One region of the Anabaena sp. AL93 genome, then DNA from elsewhere that is predicted to be linked to it. Evidence: predicted binding sites of a transcription regulator. Region 1 holds the regulator's gene; each other region holds the start of a gene.
The links. The regulator NtcA, encoded in region 1, controls nitrogen genes in cyanobacteria. The targets are predictions, from matches to a motif close to TNTGTANNNNNNNNTACANA.

Region 1 (4,582 bases):
CCAAAAAATAAATTACCCAATTTTGTGGGATGGGCATCCTGCCCGTCCTTGATGATTAGCGGGCTTTTCGTCCCGCACCACGAGAAATTTTTGGGTATTTTTTTAATTGGAAGTCCCTTAGAGATTCGTAAGTTTATAGGACTTACGCACTGTATAAATTAATATTCATCATCATTACCAAAAGACACGCAAGGACTATCAATTTCTACCGCTGGAGTGAATGAATTACAGAAAGTGACAGTAGCACAATTAACTCCCAACTCATCAGGGTGAGTGCATTCTAATTTGATATAAAAAGCACACTCTTCACAAATAGTTTTATGTAATAATTGCATTATTATCTTGCTTTTATCGTAATTTGACCACAAAAGAGTAGTTAAGAAACTGGACTTTACTAACTTATCTTGTTTTGATTAGTTTGTAGAATTAAGCTATTTTTGGTACATAGAATAAGTAGCCTACATAAATAATTGGCTTTTATCCCATACGTGACATCAAACAAGCGTGAGTGCTAAACGTCTGCCAGAAACTACTGCTCATGTGAGAGTTACCCGCCAATCTTGGCAACAAGGCTTTCTTGAAGGTGAAGTTAGCGCCGGTAATTTTCAGTGGCATTTCCAGTGGCATTTCCGTCGGGGAGAACTTTCTGTAAAGCCTTCCCAGGGTCGTGCTTTAATCAAAGAACCTCTAGGGCGGTTTTTAGAACAACAGGACTATCAGTTAGAACCTGGAGGGGATTATGCTTTTACAATTCGGGCTGAATTGTAAATTAGTTGTCAGTTAGTCGGTTAAGATATCGTTCAATCAGGAGAATGGCCACAATGTCATCTATTGGCCGGGGGGGTTGACGCAAACCCTTGGGTAATAGTTTAGTGATGCCTTGGGGTGGATACATCTGCCAATAGCGATCGCGTGCTTGTAAAGTGGAATAACGTTCATCAACTAAAATGATATTGGTGGGTTTGCTTAATTCCTGATTAAGTTGCTGTTTCCACTTTTTAGCCGTTGTTTGATCTCCCATCACCATTAAGGATACAGGGAATTTTTGCAGTTGTGTTTCAATATTAGCGATCGCCTCATTTGCCAAAACAACTTGATGATAAAATAGTTGTCTATCCAATCCCATCACCGCAATCCCGCATTTATCACGACCGGGATCAAATCCTAAAATTACAGGTTGTGTATTAGTCATTATTTACGTAGGGGCGCAGGGTCTGCGCCCAATATTGATTGTAGTAATTTTCAATCTTTAATTAAATTCTTCACGTACTAAAAAGAATTTGTCCATTCAAGAGGGCTACTAACTTGACTCTTAGCGGACCTACAGTATAAGTATTTTCTGCGGCTACAGCTTTGATTTCTACTTCCTGTTCCGTTTGCTGTAATTGGGTAACAAAGCGCGGAAAAGTTCCTTCTATTTGGACACTTTCGACAATTCCCGCATTGCGGGCGCGAAACTGGGAAGCGGAAATTAGTAAATCTAAGCGTTGACGCATTTGTTCAGATGTCATATTTTTTAAATCCGCTGTAGTAGTAGCCAGCACTTCCCCTGATGAAAATACGAGTTGATTTCTCGCTGCATCTGCAAAAAATTCTATTTGCTTTTCACCTCTGACATAGTTACCTGCGGAGAAAATTCGGACTACATATTCTCGACCATCTTTAATTTGTGCAACTAGTGCTTTAACCTGATCTTTAGTGACACGGAGTATTTCTTTATTAGCCGGAATAGCACCAGGTTCAGTTAATTGAATATTGGCATTGCGGTTAGCTTCCTGAAGAATTTGGATAATTGCCTGCTGTGCTGCATCAGGCTTGTCTACAGTAATTAATCCTGCCGCTATTACTTGACCCTTTACTAAGGCTAGTTTACCCAAGCGGAGGTCACGGTAGGACTGATAATATTTTTCTAGTCTGGCTACTTCCTGCTCTAAAAATTGTTGTTGTTTCTCTAATTCTTTTAAGCGAGATTCTCTAGTCATAATAACTTCTTCCCGCTGTTTAATTTCGAGGTTACGATTTTGAATAAGTTTATCTAATTTAACAATTTTGCGATCGCGTTTTTCAATTACCGTCTTCGCTTCATCAATTGCCTGTTTTGCTTCAGCGTATAATCTTTTCCGTTCCGCCTTTAACTCTTCTACTGCCGTTTGTAATGTTTGTCGCTGATTATAAAGAGTTTGTAATTCACTTCTTGCCTGTTGATACTGAATCACAATTCCACCAAGATGGCTTTGAGTTGCATTAAGTCGGGCTTGGGTTTTGGCTTGCTGATTAAGAGTGCGATTGAGTTGAGCTTGTGTGGTCTTTTGTTTAGTATTTGCTGCCTGTAATGACTTATTAATTTTCTGTAATTCTTCCTGTGCTTGACTTTGTTCTTGTTTGGCTTTATTTAACTCACTCTCAACCTGACTTTTTTGCGCTTCTGCGATTTTTAGTTGTTCCCGCTTGTTCCCCAAATCTCTTTGAATATCCTCTAATTCAAATACGCCCTTTCGCAATCCGCCATCAGCCGCAAAGAGAATTGCTAAAGTTGATGCAGAAATTAGACCGCCTGTAAAAATAGTCACAATTACAGCAGTTTTTTTCGGACGTAAATTGAAAAGTGAGAGACGAGCTTTGCCAACTCGTGTGCCGATGCGATCGCCAACGGTAGCAATTACGCCTCCCAAAATAAGAATTGCTGCAATAAGGATGTACCCGGTGGCCATTTTTAACTACCGCAATGCTGACCGATACAGCCTACTACGTTCAACCATTGTCTGTGAGTAAATGGAGTTAGGCCAAAGTAGGAATTATACAATTTTGAGACTTTCCTCCACATTAACGGTTTAATCTCTATGGTAGTGACGCTACTTAGGGAGACCCTAAGACCGTATTACCTCAAAAATAGAAGCCGTGCCAACTCCATTTACCCATAACTTTTAAGTAAATTGCTTACTTAAAGCAACAGGTTTATGCACAGTAATCTTCTTTTTATGAATGGAAATCATTTTCTTCTCGCGTAGATCTCCCAGCAGTCTAGTGACTGTAACGCGAGTAGAGCCAATTGCCTCAGCGATCGCCTGATGGGATAACTTCAGATCAATGGTAATACCATCAGCGCAAGGAACGCCAAAATCTCGACAAAGAATCAACAAGAAACTAATTAACCTTGAACCCATATCACGGTGAGCAAGAGTTTCAATCATCATCTCCGTCTGCAAAATCCGCGAAGAAAGACCTCGCAGCATTAACATTGATAACTCTGGGTTTTCCTTCAGTGCCTGTTCAACTTGTTCAATTGGGGCTGAAAGCAATTCTACAGTAGTAAATGCCACTGCATGATAAAATCGATCAGACTTATTGCCTGTCAGCAACGACAGCACACCAAAGACGCTATTTTCTCGCAGCAGAGCCACCGTTATTTCTTCTCCTGCCTCGTACACCCTTGAGAGTTTCACAGCACCCTTGAGAAGAAAATAAACTCGTTCAGCAGGATCTCCCGGAAAAAAGATCGTCTTGTTCCGTTCAAATGTTTCCACCACCGGAGGAAAAGCCCCGGTCGCCATTTGACGAAAAACATTTGCTAGGGCTTTATCTTGTGTCACTATCATTTCTCCCTTCCCCTACCCAATGCCAGAAAAACAAAAACTAATTACCTAAGAATACACCCGAAAAATCAATAAATCACCATTAACCTTGCTGTTTTTTCCTATACCTAAACGCGGAATTCCTAGCCTTCCGTTTATAATGATACATAATTGTTGTTCCGTTTAGCTAGTAATTATTGATAAGTAGTTTCACCAATTATACTCCAAAAGTTTTGCCTCTAAAAATTGTCAATTTCTTGAGAATTTTTGTAAACATGGGCATGATTTTTTGGGGCTTACTGCTTGCTTATGGAGCATTTTGGAAAATCCCTAGCCCGATGCAGTCAAACTAGGCTCAGATTCTAGTATGCTCCTAATGATGAATTAAATTAGCAATTTCTATGCTCAATCTATCTGGAAAAAATGCCCTAGTTACAGGTATTGCCAATAACCGTTCTATCGCTTGGGGAATTGCCCAACAACTACACAAAGCCGGGGCTAATTTGGGCATTACCTACTTGCCAGATGACAAGGGTAAAATGGAAAAAAAAGTTTCTGAATTGGTAGAAACGCTCAGTCCTAGCCTATTTCTGCCCTGCAATGTTGAAAATGACGAGCAAATTCAATCTACTTTTGAAACCATCCGGCAAGAATGGGGGAAAATAGATATTCTAGTGCATTGTTTAGCCTTTGCAAAAAAAGAAGATTTGACCGGAGGTTTTAGTCAAACTTCTCGTTCTGGTTTCAATACGGCTCTGGAAGTTAGCACCTATTCACTGGTACAGTTAAGCGGTGCAGCTAAACCTTTAATGACTGAAGGCGGAAGTATTATTACTCTTACATATTTGGGAGCAGTTCGAGCAATTCCTAACTATAATGTCATGGGTGTGGCTAAAGCTGGTTTAGAAGCCAGTGTTCGCTACTTGGCAGCGGAACTCGGACCCGATAATATTCGCGTCAATGGTATTTCTGCTGGACCTATTCGCACCTTAGCGTCTTCAGCCGTTGGT
Region 2 (12,834 bases), on a different contig from region 1:
GGGCAATAATTACCCCGGAACCCATATCTGTGGGGTTAGCATTAGGAATTAAAACCGTAATTTCTTGGGCAATTTTATCAATATCATTAATCAAACCTTTTTTCGCTATCAAAGCAGAATCATCAATCTTTTTAGGCGATTTAGCAATAACTTCATTGACTACTTTAGCGACACTATAAATTGGTACACCCCAACTATATTGACGCATTTGCTGACGTTCCGCTGCACTGGGTTTACTATTATCAATATAGGTATATATTTTATCAGAAATAGGATAGGCATGAACGGCATTAATACCAATAACTTCACCTTGATAATTTAATATGGGTCCGCCACTCATTCCTGGTTGAACTTTATTGCTGTAACCTATACGATAACCTCTTTGAAAACTCTTATCTGGTAACAGAGAAATTTGTCCTTCTGTGAAAACTAATTTAGCACTATCATTGACAAATCCAGCCGCGACAATTTTTTGTTCTACTGCTATAGGTGCGGAAATTCCTAAAGTAGCGATGGTATATTCTACTGTTGATTGAAACTGGAATAAAGCCACATCTTGATTTTTTAAAGATGCTGGTTTTTCTTTAATGACATTAGCAGGATATATTTTTCCATCTGGTGTTTGAATGCGATAAGATGCACCTGGATTCATCACATGATCATTAGTTAAAATAGTGTAATTATTACCATTTTTGGCAATTAAAGTTCCTGAAGCACTGCCATTTTTAGTTAATATTTTCACAGTGATTGATTTAGCTAAAGCTTGTAATTGTGCTGAGGTTAATAGTTTTTTTGTAGGTTCTTGTGCGGTAACTAGTTGAGGAGAAATCAATAACAATTGCTGAGGAATAGTTAATAAAGCGGTTGTGCAAATGAGGGTAAAAAATAGGTGTTTCATGATCTTTTTTTGTTTGAGTAAATTAGGAGATGAATATAAGTAGGTTGGGTTGAGGAACGAAACCCAACACTTCTTGACAACTTCTTTAAGTAGGTTGGGTTGAGGAAAGAAACCCAACACTTCTTGATAACTTCTTTAAATTAGTTGGGTTTCACTTCGTTCTACCCAACCTACAATTTTTGAGAATCTGGTGCTTGAATGCGATAAGATTCACCTGGATTGATTACATGATCATTAGTTAAATAAGTAGGTTGGGTTGAGGAACGAAACCCAACACTTCTTGATAACTTCTTTAAGTAGGTTGGGTTGAGGAACGAAACCCAACACTTCTTGATAACTTCCTTAAATTAGTTGGGTTTCACTTCGTTCTACCCAACCTACAATTTTTGAGAATCTTCTTTATTGCATTTTATTCGCTGGTGGTGTATTGAGGAATTGGCGAATATCAATGTAAAATTTATCTTCTCCAGAACTTTGTGCAATAGGTACTGTCGTAGCACTGCCAAACCAGAGTTTGTTTAACTGTTTGAGAACATCCCTAGACTTGTCCTGAGGTCGCAATGTAAATAATACAGTATCACAACCACCATCAATTGAACTCACAGAACAAATTACTTTGCTCCCATTTTGAAAACCATTGGTAACGTAATTAAGACTGCCGTTATTAAAAGCTGTTTGGAAGTTATCAGAAACTTTTTGACAACGTTGTTGTGGTTTAACTCCTCCTAAAACAGATGTCCAAGTCACCATTGCTTTTTGGAAATTTGGTGTCCAAAGAAAAGTAGTAGGAACAGACTTTCCATTTTCGGAGTAACGACTTGTAGAACAGATAAAGCGAATTTGATTATTAGCATCTTCTTGAGCAAAAACAGGAGTAGATGCTAATGTGGTGGTTAAGAATAGTGTGGTTAATAATGTTAATTTCATCATTTCTTAAATCTCCTAATTTGGGAAAGGTACATTTAATTTCTGTGGGGTGGGCATCCTGCCTGTTCAGATAGACAAACTAGCTAGAAGCCTATACCAAGCTAAATTCTCAACAGACTATTAGCGCCGTAAACGGGAAATATTTCCCTGACGAATTGCCGTTAAGAAAGGTTGTATTTTATTTACCAGGATGGCAATACTAATACCACTATTGCTGCCATTTCTATCAAGTTGAATAGCAGTATTTACGCCAATAACTTGGGCTTGGGAATTGAGAAGTGGACCACCAGAATTACCGGGATTAATTCTAGCATCATGTTTAATTATACCATCTTGCTCGTCAAGATTGCTCAAAACACCGGCAGTAAAATTATTTAGATTGCCATAGCCAAAGGGACTACCAATAGCATATACAGACTGTCCCACTTGGGCTGATTTTGCTAAAGATAATGTGGGTAAATTCTTCTGGTTACGAATTTTAATGGCTGCTAAATCTATTCCATTTTTAGCAAAGCCAATCACGTTAGCAGGAAGTCGTTTCCCGTCTTCTAAAACTACAGTAACGGTTGCGGGTGCATCTTGCAAAACGTGAGCATTAGTAATAATTAACCCGTCAGAACTAACAATAAAGCCACTGCCGCTTGATTTACCTGTGTTGATATAAACTACGGCTGGACTGGCTTTTTGATTCACTCGAATGCGCGTTTGTTCTTCCGAGTTTTGGGCTATGACAGGGTTGGAATGATGATTTGGTTGGGGAAATGCCAAGCCATTTGGTGATGCTAGAGCCTGTACGGATAAAACAGCAAGCCCTGTAACTGCTATCAGATATGGTTTTCTGTTCATTGGTGAACTTGGTATAGACTAAGGTAGCTAAGTAGAACGGCTTGAATAATTCAAAGTTTGTAGTGAGGAATTTATTCCTCATTTGAGGGCTGAAGCCCTCACTACGAAATCATCTCCAGATTTTTTACATTACTTAATCTACTTTGATTTATTTTCGTCTACTTACTTATGACATTGTATTTAGAAGATTATCCAGGATAAATGACAAAATTGAACTGTTGTTACCATTTTTGTAACAGCCTCTCATTGTGGGCATATTTGGCTCTTGCGTCTCTTTGATGGTGATTGAGGATTGATTATAACAAAACCCTTGCGGGACAAGGGTTCTGAACAATTATCTCTATATTTTCAATGAAATGCCCACACAATAAGAGGTTGTTTGAAAAGTATTAGATGAAACCAACAATCTCCGAAACCTAACCCCCCTTCCCCCCTTCCCTACAAGGGAATGGGGGTTTCAAAGCCTCTCCCCGCGTCGGGGAGAGGTTTGGAGAGGGGTTTATTGATACATTAAAAACTTTTCAAACATCCTCTAAGAGGTTGTTTGAAAAGTATTAGATGAAACCGATAATCTCCAAAAACCTAACCCCCCAGCCCCCCTTCCCTACGTTAGCGCAGCGTGCCGAAGGCTGGGAAGGGGGGTTTCAAAGCCTCTCCCCGCTTAGGGGAGAGGTTTGGAGAGGGGTTTATTGATACATTAAAAACTTTTCAAACATCCTCTAAGGCCGCCATTGATTTTGAACCAGGTTTTCGATAAAAAGAACCGAATAACCGCATATTTTAGAAAATTAAATATTACAGCGGTTTCCGCTCTTATGAGGTACAAAGTTGAATCATGAAACTCTTGTAGTGCGGGCATCTTGCCCGCTGGATATGTACCTCATAACACCGGAAAGTGCTGTATCTTTAATTAATATTTTCGCTCTTTTGGTGCAAACATTGTGATTGTGACGGGACGATATTGAATATCAATTCCTGTGGGTGAATAATAAGCCATTGTGTGTTGTAAAAACTTATTATCATCTCTTTCGGCAAAGTCTTCTCTAAAGTGTGCGCCGCGACTTTCTTGGCGGTTGAGGGCGGAAGTTAAAATGGTTTGTCCAACTACCATTAAACTTTGCAATTCTAAGGCTTCAACTAATTCTGTATTCCAGCTTTTTCCTTTGTCATCTAAATATATTTGTGAATATTTTTGTTGTAGTTGGGCGATTTTTTCTAATCCCTGACGCATTACTTCGTCGGTGCGGAAAACGCCACAATTTTCAGTCATATTATCTTGAAAAGCTTGACGGATTTGATTAATTCTGTACTGTCCTGGTTGGTCTATTAAGAGTTGTATTTGTTGTTTGGCTTCGTTGATGTAGCGTGTTTCATCTATGGATGGTAATTGCCGATTTTGGACATAATTAGCGATCGCTGCTCCAGTCCTTTTACCATAAACTACACATTCTAATAAGGAGTTACTACCGAGACGATTTGCACCGTGAACAGACACACAAGCAGTTTCCCCAGCCGCAAAAAAGCCTTCGACAAAACTATCATTATTACTTCTAACTTGTCCGTCAGTGTTGACAGGAATACCACCCATACAATAATGATTGGTAGGACGAACCGGCATCGGTTGAGTTACAGCATCTACACCAAGCAAACGATGTGCTTCTTCCCAACAGAAGGGAACACGACTCATGATTTTTTCCTTACCCAGATGGCGTAAATCCAGATAGACAAAGGGACCACCCGCGCTACCATCAGTATTCACTCCACGACCAGCCCGGATTTCATAGGTAATTGCCCGTGAGGTAATATCACGAGGGGCTAATTCCATGCGACTGGGGGCGTAATTAGCCATAAAGCGATCGCCATCGGCATTAATCAAATATGCCCCTTCACCGCGCACAGCCTCGGAAATCAGCACCCCCACAGGATACAAACCCGTAGGATGAAACTGGACAAACTCCATATCTGCCAAAGGTAAACCAGCCAAAGCTGTCATCGCCAAACCATCACCAGTAGAAGCATAATCATTAGAAGTCGTGTTATAAACCCGACCATAGCCCCCCGTAGCAAACATCACAGCCTTCGCCCGTAACACCTCAATATGCCCATCCAACAGGTGAAACATCACCACACCCTTCGCCTGGCCATCCTCCAAAATCAGGCGCATTACATACCATTCTTCGTAAATCTGCACCCCATAACGGCGCAAATTATTCACCAACTCATGTAAGATTGCATGACCAGTTTTATCAGCCGCATAACAAGTGCGGTTGTGAGAATGTCCACCAAAAGCCCGTTGAGCAATCCGACCATCAGGTAAACGAGAAAACAATACCCCCAGATGTTCCAAATCAATCACCACATCCGGTGCTTCCTGAGTCAAAATTGCCACCGCATCTTGATCCGCCAAATAATCGGAACCCTTGACAGTATCAAAAGCGTGAGCTTCCCAAGAATCCGTACCATCCACATTTTTTAAAGAAGCCGCCATACCACCTTGAGCAGCCACCGAATGAGAGCGAATTGGGTGAGTTTTGGCAACTACCGCTACCTTTAAACTAGGGTCAGTCCGGGCAATTTCCACCGCAGCCCGACAGCCAGCCAAACCACCACCAACAATAATTACATCATGTTCAAGCATCATCAACCACCGATTAAAAAAAAATTCCCCATCTACAAGACAGGGTAATAGAGAAATTGTAAATTTGACATCTGGTGCAAAAAAATGTAGAGACGCTTCATGTAACTTCTCTACAAGGGTTGTAGCAAACACACATTTAATTTTTACCAAATGTCTATTGGTGAAATCCCCTTTAGCTAGTTACTTGGACTGGGTTTTGTGAAATACTACTTTGTATTGATTCTGTCTTGGTTTTTGGCTCTACAGCATTGAGTTCAATATTATTTAATAAAGTCGTCACAAAGGCGAAAAGTAAAAAAGGTAGAGATAAAAGAACCACAAGACCTACCGTAGCTAAAGCGTATACAGGTCTTTTTGCGCCCATTAGTGCTAAAGCTGATGCCAAGCTAATAGTAATCGTAATTAACCAAACAATAATTTGACCGTAAATATCACCAAAAGTTAAGGTACAGACAAAGCGATAGTTTTGAATATTATTTGTGTTCATTTTAAAACTGGCCTCAATTTTGTCCTATAGCTTCTACCTTAAATCTATGTTTGCCTCAAGAACAATTTCTCAATATATTTCCAAGGTTTGTAATATTACTTTACAAAAAACTAATGTTCAGTCACATCCCCTGGGAAATTGTCAATTAATGTGTTTTATATATAACCATTTATACAGAGAACACGGTTAAAAAGAAAGTTTCTTCTATACAAAATTCGCCAAAGGCGATCGCTCGACTGACAGAATCAAACCGGATTCCTATAGTTTCATAATTAATAAAAACTTATCCTCAATTTAAAAATCTATGATATAAAAGTAAATAAAACTTAATCATTATTCATGCAAATGCTAAATGACTCCCCTACCTTACCCAAATTCAAAGATTTACTAACCAAAAAAATTCTCTTAGGTAACGAACCCAGTGCTGAGTTAATAGCAATTCTTACCATCTATTTTGTTCAAGGTATACTGACATTATCGCGTTTAGCTGTCAGCTTTTTTCTCAAAGATGAATTACTATTAGGTCCCGTGCAGATGTCAACAATTATGGGAATCTGTACTATACCTTGGATGATTAAGCCATTATATGGGTTTATTTCCGATAGTTTACCCATATTTGGTTATCATAGAAAACCTTACATAGTTATGTCAGGAATTCTGGGCTGTGCAGCTTGGGGATGTTTAGGAACAGTCGCTCATACCAGTACAACAGCCACAATTATGATTGTACTTTCTTCTGTCTCTGTGGCTATTAGTGATGTGATAGTTGATTCCATAGTAGTTGAAAGAGCCAGAAACGAATCAGAAGCCAAAATAGGTTCTTTACAATCTCTTTGTTGGGGTAGTTCAGCTATTGGTGCCTTATGTACAGCTTACCTTAGCGGGTTACTTTTAGAATATTTTACCACCCGTATAGTATTTTTAATAACAGCATTATTTCCTTTAATTATTTCATCTGTAGCTTGGTTAATTACTGAAAAACCTATTAATAAAGATCACAAAAAAAGCAACAACACAAAAGATCAACTACTAAAAATCCGCCAAGCAATTACTCAAAAAACAATTTGGTTGCCCACATTATTTATATTTATTTGGCACGCTACACCAAAAACTGAATCAGCATTCTTCTATTTCACAACTAATGAACTCCACTTTCAACCAGAATTTTTAGGACGAATTCGGTTAGTGACGAGTTTTGCTTCCCTAGTTGGAGTTTGGGCTTTCCAACGTTACTTTAAGCACATTCCCTTTAGAACTATGATTACTGCGGGTATTTTCCTATCCACAGCTTTAGGAATGACGAATTTATTATTAGTAACGCACACCAACAGAATGTTAGGCATAGATGATCATTGGTTTAGCTTAGGTGATAGTTTGATTATTACTGTGATTGGGCAAATTGTATTCATGCCCATATTAGTATTATCAACAAAGCTTTGCCCTCCCGGCATAGAAGCCACATTTTTTGCGTTAATCATGTCTGTATTTAATGTAGCAGGAACAGTTTCCTACGCATTAGGATCAATCATGATGAAATGGTTAGGAATCACAGAATATCAATTTGACTCCCTGTGGTTATTAATCATTCTCACTAGCTGTACTTCTCTGATACCCATATTTTTTGTTAAATTGCTACCAGATGATAGAATTGATAATGATGTACTTATTTAATAGATAAAAATCTCGAAGACAATTAGATTTATCTCTATATTTACATCCCTGGTTTTCTGAAAAAACTTACCATAGCCAAGAAAAAATGCAAATATTAGAACCTCAAGATCAGCAAAATCTCCAAAAATCCTACACTCTCAAAGATTGGCAAGGAGGATATGAATCTCTTCACCAGGAATTTGATTACTGGATTGATGATATAGAAGGAGAAATACCACCAGAATTGCAAGGAACATTATTTAGAAATGGACCTGGTTTACTAGATATTAATGGGCAAAAATTACATCATCCCTTTGACGGTGATGGCATGATTAGCCGCATTACATTTACCAATGGCCGCGCCCATTTTCGTAACCGCTTTGTTACCACAGCAGGTTATTTAGCAGAAAAAAAAGCGGGTAAAATTCTTTATCGTGGTGTTTTTGGTACACAAAAACCGGGCGGTTGGTTAGCTAATATGTTTGATTTCAAAATCAAACATATTGCTAATACTAATGTAATTTATTGGGGTAAAAAACTATTAGCACTATGGGAAGCATCCGAACCATATTTACTTAATCCGCACACTCTAGAAACATTAGGAAATGAATACTTTAACGGTGTTTTATCTAAAGGGGAAGCCTTTAGCGCCCACCCGCGAATTGATGCAAATGGTACATTAGTTAATTTCGCTATTACACCAGGACTATCAACTACAATTAACATATTTGAGTTAAATACCGACGGAGAAATCACCAATAAACAAAATCATAGCGTTGCTGGTTTTTGCTTCATTCATGATTTTGTGATTACAGAAAATTACTGTATTTTCTTCCAAAATCCTGTTAGTTTTCACCCCATACCTTTTGCTTTGGGAATATCTAGCGCCGCCCAATGTATTAAAGTCCAAAAAAATCAACCTACAAAAATCATCATTATTCCTCGCCAAAACCCAACTAAAAAAATCAAAGTTTTAGAAACTCAGGCAGGTTTTATTTTCCATCATGTTAATGCTTTTGAAGTGGGTAATGAAATTATCATTGATTCCATTTGCTATGAATCATTACCAGAAGTTGAACCCAATAGCGATTATCGAGAAACAGATTTTGATGCCAATTCTCCTGGCAAACTTTGGCGGTTTAATCTGAATTTACCAACCAATACAGTCGAAAATCATTTAATAGATGATCGATCTTGTGAATTTCCCACAATGCACCCTCATCATGTCGGTAAATCCTATCGTTATCTATACACGGCTGCGGCTCATAAATCAACGGGAAATGCTCCCCTACAAGCAATTTTCAAACTTGATTTAGAGTTACAACAAAGACAATTATGGAGTGCTGCACCAGCAGGTTTTATCGGTGAACCAATTTTTATTCCTCGTCCAAATTCCCAAACAGAAGATGATGGCTGGCTAATAGCCTTAGTTTATGATGCAGAACATCATCGTTCAGATGTGGTAATTTTAGATGCTGTAAATTTGGAAAAAGGTGAAATTGCAAGACTACACCTCAAACATCATATTCCCTATGGCTTACACGGGAGTTTTACACCTGAAACATTCATTTAATTAATATAGGTTGGGGAAAAGCTTCTGCGTCACCCAACCAAGTCATCAAAATTTCAGGTGTTGCTGATAGCCTGCGTGGCGTATCAGCCATATTGAGGTATAAAATTACCAAATTGAACCTTTAAAACTCTTACTCTTTGCGCCTCTGCGCCTCTGCGTGAGACTAAAATTCATATCCTTAATCAGCAACGCCAAAATTTAGATATTTTTATAGTTTATCTGCCCAAGCGTCTTACAGCATACAAATCGAAATAAAATTGTAACAGAAACTACAAAATTGACATCTTTTTCAAAAAAGAGGGTAAGCTAACCATATCAGTCCGGTTCACAAACATACGGTGATGAGGAGTAGGTATTATGGTGACAACGTCTCTCCCACTTATAGAAAATCATTCTCCAGCGCATATTTGTCCTTATGATCAAGCCTGTAGCTATTTAGAATGGGCTGCTAAAGAATTAAAATTAGATCAAGGTATCGTAGAAATACTCAGTCACCCTCGAAAAGTTGTCACAGTTTCCATTCCCATCAAAATGGATAATGGGGAAGTGCGGGTTTTTGCTGGACATCGGGTACAACATTCGGATATTTTAGGACCCTATAAAGGTGGTATTCGCTACCATGAAGCAGTGACATTACGAGAAGTATCCGCCCTAGCCATGCTCATGACTTGGAAATGTGCATTGTTAGGCATTCCCTACGGTGGTGGCAAAGGCGGAATTCCCATAGACCCCAAAAAGTTCAGTGTGGGGGAATTAGAACGGATTAGTCGTCGTTATATTAGTGAATTAATTAAAGACATTGGACCATCCGTAGATATACCCGCACCAGACATGGGAACATCAGCGCGGGAAATGGCATGGATGATGGATACTTACTCTGTCAATGTTGGTCATTCTGTCCCCGGAGTAGTTACAGGTAAACCCTTATCTATTGGTGGTTCCCTGGGACGAGAAATGGCGACTGGACGCGGTGTGATGATTATTGTTCGTGAAGCGATCGCCGATCACGGTAAATCCCTGGTAGGAGTCAGGGTAGCAATTCAAGGCTTCGGTAATGTAGGTGGGGCAGCCGCCGAATTGCTACACCAAGAAGGAGCAAAAATTATCGCTGTTTCCAGTGCTAGTGGGGGTATCTTTGCCGAAAATGGTCTTGATATTTCCGCTGTCAAAGCCTACGCTGCGGCAAACCATCGCAGTGTGGTGGGATTTCCCCAAGGAACACCCATTAGTAATGCAGACTTATTAACTTTACCTTGCGATGTCCTGATTCCTGCCGCTTTGGAAAACCAAATTACCGCAGAAAATGTCCATCAAATCAAAGCCCAATTTGTCGCAGAAGCGGCTAATGGTCCAGTGACTTTGGAAGCTAACCGCGTTCTAGAAGCCCAAGGTGTCACCGTGTTACCGGATATTTTAGCCAATGCTGGGGGTGTGGTGGTCAGTTATTTAGAATGGGTACAAGGTCTTTCCTACCTATTCTGGGACGAAGAACGAGTCAACCGGGAAATGGAACATTTGATGGTTCAGGCTTACCGCAAGGTGATTCATGAGTCGCAAGCACGGGGGGTAAATCTGCGATTAGCTGCTTATACTTTGGGTGTAGGTAGAGTCGCGCAAGCTTTGAATGATCGGGGTTTGTATCCTTAGTTGTATTTGCAATTTAGTTTAATTGGGGTGTGTTATGGCTTTAGCCTAACGCACCTTTTTTTTAATCCCTGTACATCATCTACATATATAATCATTTTGTATAAATACTGATTGTTGATTATGCTACAACGAGTAATTATCAAGGGCTTCAAGTCCATTAAGACAATGGATCTTGAGTTGCGTCCCTTAAACATATTGATTGGAGCTAATGGAGCAGGTAAGAGACTTCCAAGAAATAAATTATCCTAAGAAACGAACCACAGAGGCACAGAGTACACAGAGAGAGAATTTCTGCATCAGTTTTGGGACATTTTTTTATTTGGAAGTCTCTAAGAGCAATCTGATCTCCTTTTTCAAGATGCTGAATGAGATGATGGCCGAACGACTTCAAGAATATATCGGCATATCGGGTTATGCTCAATCCCTATTGCACTTTGGACCGAAGGTAACACTGCAAATAGAGGCACAACTAGAGTTCAAGATTGACAAAGGGGATATTATCTATAAAATCTGTCTAGTTCATGCGGCAGGGGATATTTTAACCCACATTCCGCACCCTGGGGTGTCACATAGTATTATCACTTGATTTTCTCTTGATTTCTGGATATAAATTATGCCTTGTCGGCATCATGTATCCGTTAATTCATTGAGATTCTGTATATAATACATCCTCATTTCATCATAAAAAACAGTAAAAACCGATTGTGACAGTTGAGGGTGCGGAAGATAGGTTTTAATCTTTGCTGAAGAAACAGGGACGCGAAACGGCTTACACCTACCTCAACCTTCAACCACTTACTCGTTAGGTGCAGGACATCAGGAAACAAAAATCAACAAAGCAGCACAAGAAGGTACGCCAACAATTGCCAACGCTATCAAACATTTGCTCAATGGCTGTTGTGTTTACCACTTTCACGATACGTCATCTACCGCGCGAGTTCGTCAATCCTGTTATATTGATGACAACCGCTCGCTGGTGTCTGATGCTGGAAATCTAGCCGCATTACTTCTGAGATTTCGTGAATATCATAATACAGCCTATCAGCGTATTATTAAAACGATCCGTTTAATTGCCCCATTTTTCGATGATTTTGTTCTTGAGCCTAGAGCGAATAATGTTATTCTCAACTGGCAGGGAAAAGACTCAGATCAAGTATTTGGTCCACACCAATTTTCGGACGGTACATTACGTGCTATCTGCCTGACTACGTTGCTTTTGCAGCCAGAAGAAGACCTCCCAGAACTAATAATTGTTGATGAACCGGAACTGGGTCTTCATCCCTACGCGCTCAATGTTGTAGCTGCGATGTTTGGTAAGGCCTCCTATCATACACAAATTCTCATCAGCACCCAATCTACTTCTTTTTTAGATAACTTTAATCCTGAAGATGTAATTACGGTAGATAGAGTAGGTAAGGAATCGCAATTTAAGCGGTTAAATCCTCAAGAATTAGAAACTTGGTTAGAAGAATATAGTTTAGGAGAAATTTGGGAAAAAAATATCATTGGTGGAGGTCCACACTAATGATACGACTCTATTTATTTGCAGAACGACCAACTGAACAAACATTTGCTGATAACATCTTGAAGCCACACCTTGCTCAATACGGTGTTTTTTTGGACAAGATTATGGCTATTAAAACTCGAATCATTGGGTAAATAAGGCATTGACACCCCCAACGTTAACGGGGGTAGATTTTTGTGTTCATGAAATGCGATCGCAGGATAAATTCTCATGAAATTCATTGAATCGTATAAAAGATAAAAGAGATAAAAGTAATGACTCAAAAGTATTACTGGCTGAATTTTGGATTTTTGATGACAACCTTTTTTCATCAGAAATTTACCTAAACAAAGACAAAAGCTCTCAAAAACATCAGTGTAATCAAGTAATCGTTTAAATTCATATTTAGTAAGTTACGAAACTTCCTTAACTACTTGCTGAAGAAGTCGCAAACTTTAATGGCAAAGATACTATATAACGGTATCCTGACTCCACCGAACCTTGAATAGAAATTTGTCCATGATGTAACTCGGCTAAAGTTTCTACTACCTGAGAACAAAATGACTCCCGACGTAAAAGTTGGCGTTTAGAAGCTAAATCATTCATTAATCCTAACCGAGATAAGCCCACCGCCGATTTGAACCAATGAAATTTTTGATCAATA
Region 3 (12,834 bases), on a different contig from region 1:
AATTCTCCACCTTCAGGATTTTCTTGCTCAATCAGGACATCAACTACTTTGCCGATTTCCTGTTGATTTTTCTGGAAGGAAATTGGCTGTTGTAATTCCATTAGTTGATTACGGCGTTCCGTCATCACTTCTGCGGGAATTTGATTGGGTAGATTGTAGGCGGGAGTTCCTTCTTCTGGTGAGAAGGTGAAGACACCAACATGATCAAATTTATGTCGTTGGGTAAACTCTAATAAATGTTGAAAATGCTCTTGAGTTTCTCCAGGAAAACCAACTATAAATGTGGTTCTGAACACTGCTGATGGTAGGGCAATTTTCAGCCGTTCCATAATCCCATCATTGATTTGCCCTTGCCAAGGACGATTCATGGCCCGGAGAATTTCTGGATGAGAATGCTGTAGAGGCAAATCCAAATATGGTAAACAGTTGGGGGTTTCTTGGATGGCCGCAATTACATCGGGTGTGAGTCCGGTGGGATAGGCGTAGTGCATCCTAATCCAAGGGATATCTACTTTGCCTAATGCCCGTAGCAATTCGGCTAATTTGGGTTTCCCGTAAATATCTAAGCCGTAATTGGTGGTGATTTGGGAAATGAGAATTATTTCTTTGACACCTTGACTTGCCAGTTGTTGGGCTTCGGCGACTATTGATTCAATGGTACGCGATCGCTGGTTTCCTCGCAAATGGGGAATAATACAAAATGCACACCGATAATCACAGCCTTCTGCCACCCGTAGGTAAGCTACCCCTTCAGTGGTTGTCCGATAACGGGGTGTGGTTTCATCGGCAATATAGGTAGGTTCGGCAGTAATTTCTTTAACTCGCTCTCCCTGTTCTACTCGCTCGATGACATCAACGATTTTGTGATAATCGCCTGTCCCTACTACCGCTACTGCTTCCGGCAATTCTTCCAATAATTGTTCTTGAAAGTGTTGCGCCATGCAGCCAGTAATGACGATTTTTTTATTGGCTTCCGCTAGTTCTACTAGGGTTTTTACTGATTCCTGTCGAGCCGCTTCAATAAAACTACAGGTATTGACAATTACGTAATCTGCTAATTCTTCGTTACTATCTACACCATAGCCTGCATTTACTAGCAGCCCTAGCATATGTTCTGTATCAATTCGATTTTTCTCGCAGCCCAGGTGAGAAATGGCAATCGTTGGCTTTTCAACCATATTTTGAATAGATCTTCCGTTTTTCCTTGTTAATTAACATTCAAGCGTTGGGTTAGGAATATGCAATCACAAAAATACAGCAGGTAAATGAAGCACGAAACTTCAATCAAAAATCAATCGGGTTTTACTCGGTGATTTCTGACTGGGCGCAGGCCCTGCGCCCCTACCTCCTGAATTCTGTTGTCTTTTCCACCCAACTACCCGCTACTAATTACCAGATTTAACCTACATAACTAGCAACTTTAATTAGTAAAAGCCAGTTTATGACCTTCAGCTATCATGTTGATAGGGGTCATGTTATGATACTTCTACTAATTTGTTTCCCAGGGTAATCTTTAAGTGTCTTTGGGTAAGTTTGACACTCATTATATTTTTAACAATTCGCTTAATGGTATTTTGTATTACCGCAGCGTGGGCGTTGTTAATTTACCCGTTGGGAAGCCGACCAAGAGGTCTGTTGTGAGAAGCCGCTACCCAACTGGGGAAATCGCATGGGCGACTACGCCTATCAAGCAGTAATGCTACTCGGACATTTGCAATTAAATGCCGGGAAGCTGCCTTGCATCTTGTGAGTGGCAAACTCCTCTTGTCATCAGATTCTATCTTAACATATCTTATGGAAGGTTGAAAGTTAATTTATATCTTCAGGAGGAGGCAATAATTTGACCATGAAAAAGGTGGGATCAGGGTCCGGGAGATGGGAAAAATTACTAATTACCCATTCCTAATCATCCATTTCCTGTTTTCTGTTCCCTAAAGCAACTTATATTATTAGTATAAAAGGCGGAAGGCTGTAATGCCTAGAGAATCTGCATTTTTTTGTGTGATTCTTCCTGTCTAGTTATTGATGCCATTTTGTTACCCCCTCGTCTGGAGAGTGGGGATAGGCAAGAACTCCAGACTGTGACAAGTAAATTAAAGACGTGGACTTATATCAGTTATTTAAAACCCGAACGCCAATTATTGGCGTAGTACATCTGCTCCCTCTTCCGACTTCAGCCCGTTGGGGAGGTAGTCTCAAAGCAGTGATTGACCGCGCCGAACAAGAAGCCACAGCCCTTGCCAGTGGAGGGGTAGATGGGATTATCGTTGAGAATTTTTTTGATGCCCCATTTACGAAAAATCAAGTTGACCCCGCAGTTGTGAGCGCTATGACTGTGGTTGTGCAACGCATCCAGAATTTGGTGACTGTGCCTTTGGGATTAAATGTGTTACGCAATGATGGTAGAAGTGCGATCGCTATTGCTAGTTGCGTTAATGCCCAATTTGTCAGAATTAATGTTCTTACGGGTGTGATGGCAACGGATCAAGGTTTAATTGAAGGGGACGCTCATCAATTATTACGATATCGTCGGGAATTAGGATCTGATGTGAAAATTTTTGCTGATGTTTTGGTCAAACACGCCCGTCCTTTGAGTTCTCCTAATTTGACGGTTGCTGTTAAGGATACTATTGAACGAGGTTTGGCTGACGCGGTAATTCTATCTGGTTGGGCTACTGGTAGTCCTCCTGACCAAGAGGATTTGGAACTAGCTAGTGTTGCGGCTGCTGGTACTCCTGTTTTTATTGGTAGTGGTGCAAGTTGGGAAAATGTGGGTACTTTGTTAAAAGCCGCAGACGGGGTGATTGTTTCTAGTTCTCTGAAACGTCATGGTCAAATTCAGCAACCAATAGATCCGATTCGCGTCAGCCAATTTGTCGAAGCTGCCCGCAGACCTCTATTGTCTAAACTATGATTCTTTTGATTCTCTTGATTAGAAATTGTCTAAACTATGATTCTTTTGATTTTCTTGATTAGAAATTGTCTAAACTATGATTCTTTTGATTTTCTTGATTTAGATGATTAGGAGGATCTTTAGATTCTATTCCCCAATTACCAATTACCAATTACCCATTACCAATTACCCATTACCCATTACCAATATTATGATTCGTCGTCGTTCTACTCCTTGGATTCATAAATGGTCGCGTTCGGCGATCGCAACTATTGCTGGTTTTGGTATCCTAAATACAGGTTATCTCACCTATGAAAAGCTGACCGGTAGCACTCCGGTTTGTACTACCCCAGAAAATGTTAAAGGTTGTGTGGATGTCCTTTCTAGTCCTTGGGCTACGGTTTTAGGTCAACCATTACCTGTATTTGGTTTATTGGCATACATGGGGATGTTGATATTGGCTTTAGCTCCCTTAGCATTGAACGCAGGGGAAAATCACAAAAGTCAGAAACAACTAGAAAATTTAACTTGGTGGTTGCTGTTTGTGGGAGCGATCGCTATGTCAGTTTTCAGTGGATACTTAATGTATGTCCTGGCATTTCAACTCCAAGCTGTTTGTCTGTACTGTATTGCCTCTGCCTTGTTTGCATTAACTATGTTAGTGTTAACCGTCATGGGTAGAGATTGGGAAGACATTGGACAACTTTTATTTACGGCTGTGATTGTGGCAATGGTGACGCTAATTGGGACTTTAGGAGTTTATTCTCAAGTAAATCCATCAGGTAACATTACTGAATCAACTGATGGCAAACCAACAGCAATTACCTTTACTCCTAAAGAACAACCAAATCCTCAATTTGGCTGGGAAATTACCACTAAATCTGGTGCAGCCGAAATAGCCCTAGCCCAACATCTTGTCAAATCTGGTGCTAAGGAATATGTAGCCTATTGGTGTCCACACTGTCACGAACAAAAGCTACTTTTTGGTAAAGAGGCTTATCAAATCATTAATGATAATTCTAAGGTAGAGTGCGCTGGCGATAGTCCCAATGGTAAACCAGAATTATGTAAAGCTGCAAAAATCGAAGGTTTCCCGACTTGGATTATTAATGGTAAAAGTTATAGCGGAGTCCAGACTTTAGAGGAACTAGGAAAAATAACTGGTTACACAGGTCCGAAAAACTTTAAATATTTTCGTTAAAGTTGTTCATAAGATCCCCGACTTCTCTAAGAAGTCGGGGATCTAGTTCTGTTGTTATTTACCCATTACCCATTGCTGATTTTGGACAATAGTATGCACTTGCCAATTAGGATCAGTTTCGGGATAATCTAAACGGTAATGTCCACCCCGGCTTTCGGTTCTAAAAACAGCACTTTTGAGAATTAATTCCGCCACATCTAATAAATTACGAGTTTCCGCCCAAAGCCGCAATTCCTTTTCAATTTGTGGTTGTTGAAAATTAACTGATTGTGTTGGTTTTAAACTCAATAATAATTGACTTAAAGATAAAGCCGCAAAGTCTTCTTGCCAAGATGCAACTTGAGAAATGGCATTTTCTAAACTTGATTTTTCTCGACAAATACCTGCACTTTGCCAAACTACACGGGGTAAATTTTGGCGAATTTCTGCTAATTGTCTTTGTTGATTTTCCCACTCAATTAGAGATGGGTTAACTGCCAAACTTTCAGTTTCAATAATATTAGCAGATTCCTGTTTTCCCAGTTGCAATTTTTCATAGTCAACATTAGCCATTTGCGCCCCAAAGACAATACATTCCAACAACGAATTACTAGCTAAACGATTAGCACCATGTACTCCCGTACTGGCAGTTTCTCCAATGGCGTATAAACCGGGAATATTCGTGGCATTCATGACATCTGTGAGAATACCACCCATCCAATAATGGGCAGCAGGAGAAACAGGAATGGGTTGAGTAAAAACATCAATCCCCCAACGTTGACAAACAGCGATGATATTCGGGAAACGGTGGCGAATTTTGTCAGGGGGAATGGGGCGCATATCTAACCAGACATTCGCTGTAGCCGGGTCAGCAGCCGTTTTTTGTAAATGACTGAAAATAGCTCGACTGACCACATCACGGGGTGCTAGTTCCCCTGCTGGGTGGTAATCAAAGGCAAAACGTCGCCCGGTGTCATCCACCAAATGCGCCCCTTCTCCACGCACAGCTTCACTAATGAGAAAACGTCCTGGTTTGCTGAGGGCTGTGGGATGAAATTGGACAAATTCTAAATCACGGAGAATTGCCCCTGCCCGCCAAGCAATGGCCACACCATCACCTGTACTTACCGCTGGGTTAGTAGTTTGGGCAAATACTTGACCACCGCCACCTGTAGCTAAAATCACAGCCCCGGCTCTAATCCAGGTAATTTTCCCTTGATAAAATAGGCTAGTTCCCAAACATTGACCGGTTTGGGGTTCTATCCATAAACTCAGAGCTAAAGCTTGCTGAATTACTTTGATATTTTGACGACGTAGGACTTGATCTGTCAGGGTGGTGGTAACTTCTCTACCAGTAGTATCGGCTGCATGAAGCACGCGAGGACGAGAATGGGCTGCTTCTAGGGTTAAAGCTAAGTTACTGTCATGACGATCAAAAGCTACGCCCAGGTCAACCAGGGACTGAATACAACTGGGGGCTTGTTCGGCTAGGAATTTGACAGCGGCGATATCACATAAACCAGCCCCTGCTTTTAATGTGTCTTCAATATGCAGTTTTGGCGAATCTTCTGGGGCTACAGCTGCGGCTATGCCACCTTGCGCCCAATCACTGGCAGAGAGTGAGACTGTTTCTTTAGTAATTAAGCCGACTCGTAAGGATGTGGGTAGACATAGGGCTGTATATAGTCCTGCTGCACCGGCACCGACTACTAAAACATCGAATTGGTTAGGAATATTTATATCGGGCAAGGTATAACTATGATTTTTGTGATTTGGATGATTTTTGGGATTTACAGCCAGGAATAGGGAACAAGGGCTAACTATGATTTTTGTGATTTGGATGATTTTTGGGATTTACAGCCCAAAATTTAAAATCTAAACTTCGGGTATGGGTAATTGGGAATATGTTTTCAATTCCCAGTCCCCAGTCCCCAGTCCCCAATCCCCAATCCTTAGTTATCTGTAGATACCGTTGTTAATGCGATCGTCGCCTTCGTTGAAGTTAGGCTCCAATTCTGTCACGGTGAAATTATCCAAGTTAGCTTGCAAACGTTCTTTTTGGCTATCGGTCAATCCTGGCAGATTTAATACATCTTCTACTTTTTCGTAGGGAGCATTAGCGACAATCTTCTTAGCCAATGTGGGATAAAGTCCTGGATATTGTTGGAAAGCCCGCATATTGGTATTGTTCAAATCAATTTTCTTACCAAACTCTGTTCCTAGCTTCTGATCTGCTCTATTTTGACGAGCGATCGCTAAAACTGGAACTTGATTTCCCAGAAAGCTATTGAAACTAACAGCTTGGGCTGTCTGGGTAGTTCCCAGTATTCCCCAGCAACCTAGCAACAATGTAAACACAGTAAATAAACGCACCAATCCTTTCACGATTTTTACCTCTTTTTTTCCAGGAATAATAAAATTTTGCAGCCAAAAGCTATGAACTGTAGGGCATAAGCCGGAATTTTAAGGGTGTTAGAGCAGTTTCTTTTCTAACTTGATCCTAGCTTCTTCATGGTTTAAGCTTGAGAGCTTGCACAACAGTCATCAAAAACTAATATACAGCGTATCAATATCCATAATATTTACGACTATTTGGTTTGATTTGACTTTTGCCAAAAATCTGACCTCATAGCACCTCTGCGCCCATTTTTCGGTGTTTACCTGAATTGATGGGAATTTCACGCCAGGACTGCTGCTAACAAGAAGAGACTGTCTACTAGAATTGTACTCAAAACCGCCCCCCCAAAGGCATACCAATGGGATTGCTTATGGAGTAAAGAGACTGTTCCTACTGTCATCAGCATCAGGGCAAGAATGACTGCCCAGCCTTCTCCCCAAGGGGTTTGGACTTGTGCTAGGGCATTCTGTAAGATTTGTGAAGCACCTGATGGATCTGTTCTCATAATTTGTCGCCAATAAGGCATTAAATCCACCAAATAAAAATAAATATCGGTTAAAACTGTTCCTAGTAAAGAACCCAGGTAAAACCAATTGCCAACCTTACCCCAATTTTTCGCTAAACACCACACAGCAAAAGGTAATCCTAATGCTTCTATTGGTATATGCCAGATTGGTTCATATCTTAACCAACCCCAATAAATCGCTCCTGTTAACCAAGTCCAGCTAAAGCCAAAGAGTAAATCTCCCCACAGGTAGGTTTGGGGACGTGACATTAATTTAATACTGAACCACACCCAAAAGCCTGTCAATAATACGCTAAGAATGGGAGAAGATCGCACCAATGGAGCTTCTATGAACACTGGTACTGATACTAAGAATACTGATGCTAAAAATATTAACCAATTTTGTCGGGAAGATAGAAAATTTGGTAAATGATGATTTTTCAGGCTGTGATTGATATCTACAGTGGGGTTAGTAGCTGTGTAGGCAGAGAATGTATGATTAATCAAAGTTTTTAATATTTGTTACTAAACTTTACTTATTTCACAATATCATAACTGAAAATCCCCCAGGGGGGCATCTTGATTATACATGATATTTATAGAGGTATGCACTCAATCGGCAAAGGAATATGACCATGACCTTGGCTAAGTTTTCAGAAGTGATCACTTTGGTGACTTGGTATTGATAAATGACCAGATTAATCAGAGAAATTGCGAATTTTGTGATTGAATTATAAGTTATTTGTATAGGATTCTAGTAAAAAAGGACTTTCTCAATTATTGAGGGTCTATTCTCAATAATAATGAGAATTTTATCAATAATCAAACGATTTTTGGTGATTTCAGCTAGGGGGCTTGACAGTGTTCCGAGTTTTTGCTATACTTATGTTAAAGTAGGGGAAGTGTGCGCCTATATATAAGGCTTTTATTTATCAAGATAATTATTTCCCATATAAATTCCAGAACTAGGGAAATAAAAAAATCATATTTGTCTTCATAGCCAAAATACCAAGACGTTATCTTGTATCTTACGGTTTGCTGATAGCGTAGCGTAAGCCATAAAAGTTGTCTGTGAGGGCAGGGAACTCTTAACAGGGAACAGGAAACAGGGAACAGAAAAAACTCATGTTTAAAAACATGAGATTGAAATAATGATACTGTTTTTTTCCTGCTACGCATCTTGTAAAAACATCTCTTTTTTGACTGAAGATCTAAACTCTGAAACTTTAGTTTTTTAGGCTCTTGAGTACATAGGCGTAGCCATATTGAGGTATGAAATTCCCAAATTGAACCTTTAAAACTCAAACCTCAGTGCGTCTACTCTTCGAGATCACGAAGCGTGATTGCGCCTTTGCGTGAGACTAAAATTCATACCCTTAATCAGCAACGCCAGTACATAATATGCAAAATCTGAACAAAAAATCTCATAAAGCTTGCCATGTATAAGAAATGAGCCATATTTTGAATATTATGGCAAAATATTCCCTCTTTCCCCCGTTCCCTGTTCCCTGTTCCCTTTTTTTTGTAATATAAGAAATATTAAAATCAGGAATAATGCACACAGACACGATATTCTACCAAATCTTCCTCACTTTCCACACCCTATTATTTGAAATCCTGGGAGAACCTACAGAAAATGCCACAGATTATAAATTTACTTCTGTGGAAGTGAAAGAAAAAGCATTTCGATTTGATGGAATTTTCACAGCAGATAGTGTGAAGAAACCCATCTATTTTGTGGAAGTGCAATTTCAACAAAAACCAGATTTTTACTGGGAATTAATCGCCGAAATCAACATTTATCTCAATCAATTCAAACCTGTACAAGATTGGCAAGCCGTAGCTTTATTTCCGAAACGGAGTTTAGATGTGGGAGAATTGACTGCTTATCAACAAGAATTGATTAATAGTGGGAGAATTAAACGAATTTATTTAGATGAATTACCACCGGGTTCAATTGGTATGGGGTTAATTGAGTTAATTGTTAGTAAGGAAGCACAAGCACTGGAATTAGTTAAAACCCTTATGGCAAGAACTAAGACGGAGATTGATAATGACAGAGAAAAACAAGGTATTATAGAGTTGTTGGAGACTGTTTTATTGTCCAAATTTTCACAATTAAGCCGTCAGGAGATAGAAGCAATGTTTTTAGTGAGTGATATTAAGCAAACACGGGTATATCAAGAAGCAAAGCAGGAAGGGATACAGGAAGGCAGACAGGAAGGCAGACAGGAAGGCAGACAGGAAGGCAGACAGGAAGGCAGACAGGAAGGCAGACAGGAAGGCAGACAGGAAGGTAAAAAAGATGCAGCAACAAACCTATTGCTAAGGATATTATCTAAACGGTTTGGAAAGCTGGAAGATAGTTATACTCAAAATATCAAAAGTTTGAACATAGAACAATTAGAAAGGCTAGGAGAAACATTATTAGATTTTACAGATATTAATGATTTGAAAATATGGTTAAAATCTGAGATAAACAAGTAATTTGGGTGCATGGTTTATTTAAGAGTTAAGTAGGTGAACACAATAAAACCAAACTGTGTAAAGAAACGTAAAATCGCTGAAAACTTCTTCACTCTTGCCTCTTGCCTTTTGCCTTGCCATAACGACAATTTTCAACGCCAACCTACTTACTGCGCTGATAAGATTTTGTCTAAACAGACTGACAACAACCAAGTAAAGTTGGATAGTTTGCTAGAATTACGCATTGATTTTGGGAGTTTTGTTAATGACAACAATCTTAGAAGTGAATAGTATAAATTTACTATCATGGCAACTGTTACAGGTAGGAGTACCGGAAGGGAATCTGATTCAGTTAATTTTTCAGGCTTTTATTTTGGGTATAGTTCAAGGGATTACAGAGTTTTTACCCATTAGCAGTACGGCTCATTTAGAGGTGTTTACCAAGGTTTTTCATTGGCAGGAATTGAGTTCAAAAGCTTTTCTGGCAACAATTCAATTTGGTAGTGTCATAGCGGTATTAATTTATTTTTGGACAGATATTAAACAGATATTAACTGGAGGTTTCAAGGCTTTTCAACAAAAAGACTGGGAACAGGAAGAATGGAAATTGTTAGTAGGCATAGCTATAGGAACTTTACCTGCTGTAATCGGCGGATTTGTCCTGAAAAAAGCATTAAATAGCGAAGATTCAGCTATTAACAGTATGACTTCTATTGCAATAGTATCAATTGTTATGTCGCTGTTATTAGGTGCATCGGAAAAACTGGGCAGTCATAAGCGAGATTTTAGCACCCTAACAATTCGTGATGGTTTGTTGATTGGGATCGGACAAATGATGGCTTTAGCCCCTGGTGCGTCTCGTTCGGGTTCAACTTTAACTACAGCCTTGTTTCTCGGCTTAGAAAGGCAAACAGCCGCTAGATTTTCTTTTCTTTTAGGTATTCCGACTTTAACACTTGCTACTGTGTATCAGTTTTTGAAGGAGGCACTGGGGAAAATTGACCTGGTTGTGGTAGGTGTAGGGACATTATCTGCGTTTGTTTTTTCTTATATCTCTATTGCTTGGCTGTTGCGTTATCTGCAAACCAAGAATACTTGGATATTTGTTTGGTATCGGTTGGCATTTGGAGCAACAATATTAAGTGCGATCGCTGCGGGAATGTTAAAAAATAGTTAGAGTAGTTGAAATCTGGAAAATAGGGGACAAGGGACTTCCAAATAAATTCCTTCTGTCCTCCAACCTTTCCTGACAACTGAGAACTGAGAACTGAGAACTGACAACTGACTAATGACTACCATTCAACCTGCGAAAATTACCAAGGTGCTACCTGACTCAATTGCGGAGGAAATTGGCTTTACAGCCGGTGATGCGATTGTGGCTATTAATGGCACACAACCCCGTGATTTAATTGATTATCAATTTTTATGTGCTGATGAAATTCTCGAATTAGAAGTTTTAGATGCGACGGGGAAAACCCATCATGTCGAAATTGAAAAGGATTATGATGATGATTTAGGACTGGAATTTGCTACAGCTTTATTTGATGGGTTGATTCAGTGCAATAACCGTTGTCCCTTTTGCTTTATTGATCAACAACCACCAGGAAAACGAACTAGTTTATATTTAAAAGATGATGATTATCGCCTAAGCTTTTTATATGGTTCTTATCTAACTTTAACGAATTTAACCGCGAGAGAATGGCAAAGAATTGAACAAATGCGGTTATCACCTCTCTATGTTTCCGTGCATTCCACGGAACCAGATGTGAGAATTAGACTTTTAAAAAATAATCGTGCCGGGGAAATATTATCACAAATTAAATGGTTTCAAAAACGAAGATTGCAAATTCATGCTCAAGTTGTTGTCTGTCCTGGTATAAATGATGGTGAACATTTAGAGAGGACATTGCGGGATTTAACATCTTTTCATACTGGAGAATTACCAACGGTAGCATCAATAGCAGTTGTCCCGGTGGGTTTGACGCGGTTTCGTCCCCAGGAAGATGAACTCATACCTGTGACGCGGGAAAAAGCCCAAGAGGTAATCTATCAAGTTAAATTACTCTCCCAGGAATTTCGCCAAGAATATAATTCTAGTGTCGTCTGGTTAGCTGATGAATGGTTTTTAATTGCTGGGGAGGAATTACCTACTGAAGCTGAATATGAAGAATATCCGCAAATTGATAATGGTGTAGGTTCAATTCGCTTATTTATTAAACAGTTTACCCAAACTGCAACTGAGTTATTACCACCAAAAATTACCAATCAACGCAGATTAACTTGGGTTGTCGGTAATGCAGTGGAAACAGCATTTCAACCCTTGGTAGAACAGTTAAATACTGTCACGGGTTTAGAAGTGAATATGCGAGCTTTATCTAGCGATTATTGGGGACAAAGTATCAGTGTGACTGGTTTATTAACCGGACATGATTTACTTTTAAACTTAAAAGGGCAAGATTTAGGAGAGGGAATTTTATTACCTAGCGTCATGCTGAAGCATGGAGAATTGGTATTTTTAGATGATATGACGGTTGCAGAAGTATCTCAAAAATTAAATGTCAGTATTTTCCCTGTAGCGGGAGTTGAGGAATTAATCAATACTTGTCTTCAAGCGGACTAATAATTAACAAAATTCTTTCCTATCCTTAGCAACTAACAACTAAGTAGGTGAACACAATAAAACCAAACTGTGTAAAGAAACGTAAAATCGCTGAAAACTTCTTTACTCTTGCCTCTTGCCTCTTGCCTTGCTATAACGATAATTTTCAACGCCAACCTACTTATACTAAACACGGTTAGGACATGGACTTTTACGAAATTACGAAAAACCTAGATTTGTAGGGGTTTAGCACTGCTAAACCCTTACCCACCGAATCAAATGAATAAGCCGTGTTGAGTATAACAACTGACAACTGACTAATGAATAAAAAGACAGTCGGATTCGTTATTTTAAATATTAACTTGTTCCTGTTTAATATCTGGGGAGTATTGCCTGTAAAAGCTATTAATGATTCTCCTGTATTCAGTGTAGTTAATAGCCAGAATAATCCTGAAGAATGGCAAAGAATTAGCAACCGCTTACAGAAGCTAAATGTGAAATATTGTGTGATTCCGCTGAGTCAAGTTAAAGATAAGACTGATTGGGGTAAACCATCGGTATTATTTTTGCCCAATGTAGAGGTATTGACAACGGAACAGGCGATCGCCTTAGATCAATGGGTAAGTCAAGGTGGATATTTAATAGCTAGTGGACCAGTGGGTAATTTATCCACACCAGGAGTTCGTCAATTATTACGAAAACTTCTAGGAGGTTATTGGGGATTTAGCTTCAACACCATTGAAAATTTGCAACCCACAAATACGAATATTCCTGATTGGATAAATCAAAAAGA

Region 2: the regulator NtcA is predicted to act here: its motif matches at 9,276-9,295, upstream of AN486_RS14075 (Glu/Leu/Phe/Val dehydrogenase).
Region 3: the regulator NtcA is predicted to act here: its motif matches at 7,486-7,505, upstream of AN486_RS04075 (DUF3120 domain-containing protein).

Annotation. Positions count from the first base shown of each region.
Region 1 covers NZ_LJOU01000023.1:185-4,766, reverse strand. Annotated here, with positions in the region: gene AN486_RS07980 (hypothetical protein) at 159-335, opposite strand; gene AN486_RS07975 (DUF3146 family protein) at 505-768, shown strand; gene AN486_RS07970 (pre-16S rRNA-processing nuclease YqgF) at 770-1,192, opposite strand; gene AN486_RS07965 (DUF3084 domain-containing protein) at 1,263-2,711, opposite strand; gene ntcA (global nitrogen regulator NtcA) at 2,925-3,596, opposite strand; gene fabI (enoyl-ACP reductase FabI) at 3,974-4,582, shown strand, end outside.
Region 2 covers NZ_LJOU01000049.1:19,464-32,297, reverse strand. Annotated here, with positions in the region: gene AN486_RS14110 (serine protease) at 1-898, opposite strand, end outside; gene AN486_RS14105 (COP23 domain-containing protein) at 1,298-1,828, opposite strand; gene AN486_RS14100 (trypsin-like peptidase domain-containing protein) at 1,946-2,671, opposite strand; gene AN486_RS14095 (succinate dehydrogenase/fumarate reductase flavoprotein subunit) at 3,582-5,309, opposite strand; gene AN486_RS14090 (hypothetical protein) at 5,482-5,796, opposite strand; gene AN486_RS14085 (folate/biopterin family MFS transporter) at 6,142-7,467, shown strand; gene AN486_RS14080 (carotenoid oxygenase family protein) at 7,553-9,019, shown strand; gene AN486_RS14075 (Glu/Leu/Phe/Val dehydrogenase) at 9,377-10,666, shown strand; gene AN486_RS14070 (hypothetical protein) at 11,037-11,252, shown strand; gene AN486_RS14065 (AAA family ATPase) at 11,643-12,191, shown strand; gene AN486_RS14060 (hypothetical protein) at 12,191-12,325, shown strand; partial or broken gene AN486_RS14055 (histidine kinase) at 12,708-12,834, opposite strand, start outside.
Region 3 covers NZ_LJOU01000010.1:34,582-47,415, reverse strand. Annotated here, with positions in the region: gene rimO (30S ribosomal protein S12 methylthiotransferase RimO) at 1-1,178, opposite strand, end outside; gene btpA (photosystem I biogenesis protein BtpA) at 2,102-2,914, shown strand; gene AN486_RS04090 (vitamin K epoxide reductase family protein) at 3,105-4,094, shown strand; gene nadB (L-aspartate oxidase) at 4,149-5,822, opposite strand; gene psbU (photosystem II complex extrinsic protein PsbU) at 6,030-6,458, opposite strand; gene AN486_RS04075 (DUF3120 domain-containing protein) at 6,752-7,483, opposite strand; gene AN486_RS04070 (Rpn family recombination-promoting nuclease/putative transposase) at 8,531-9,463, shown strand; gene AN486_RS04065 (undecaprenyl-diphosphate phosphatase) at 9,708-10,619, shown strand; gene AN486_RS04060 (TIGR03279 family radical SAM protein) at 10,731-12,062, shown strand; gene AN486_RS04055 (family 10 glycosylhydrolase) at 12,362-12,834, shown strand, end outside.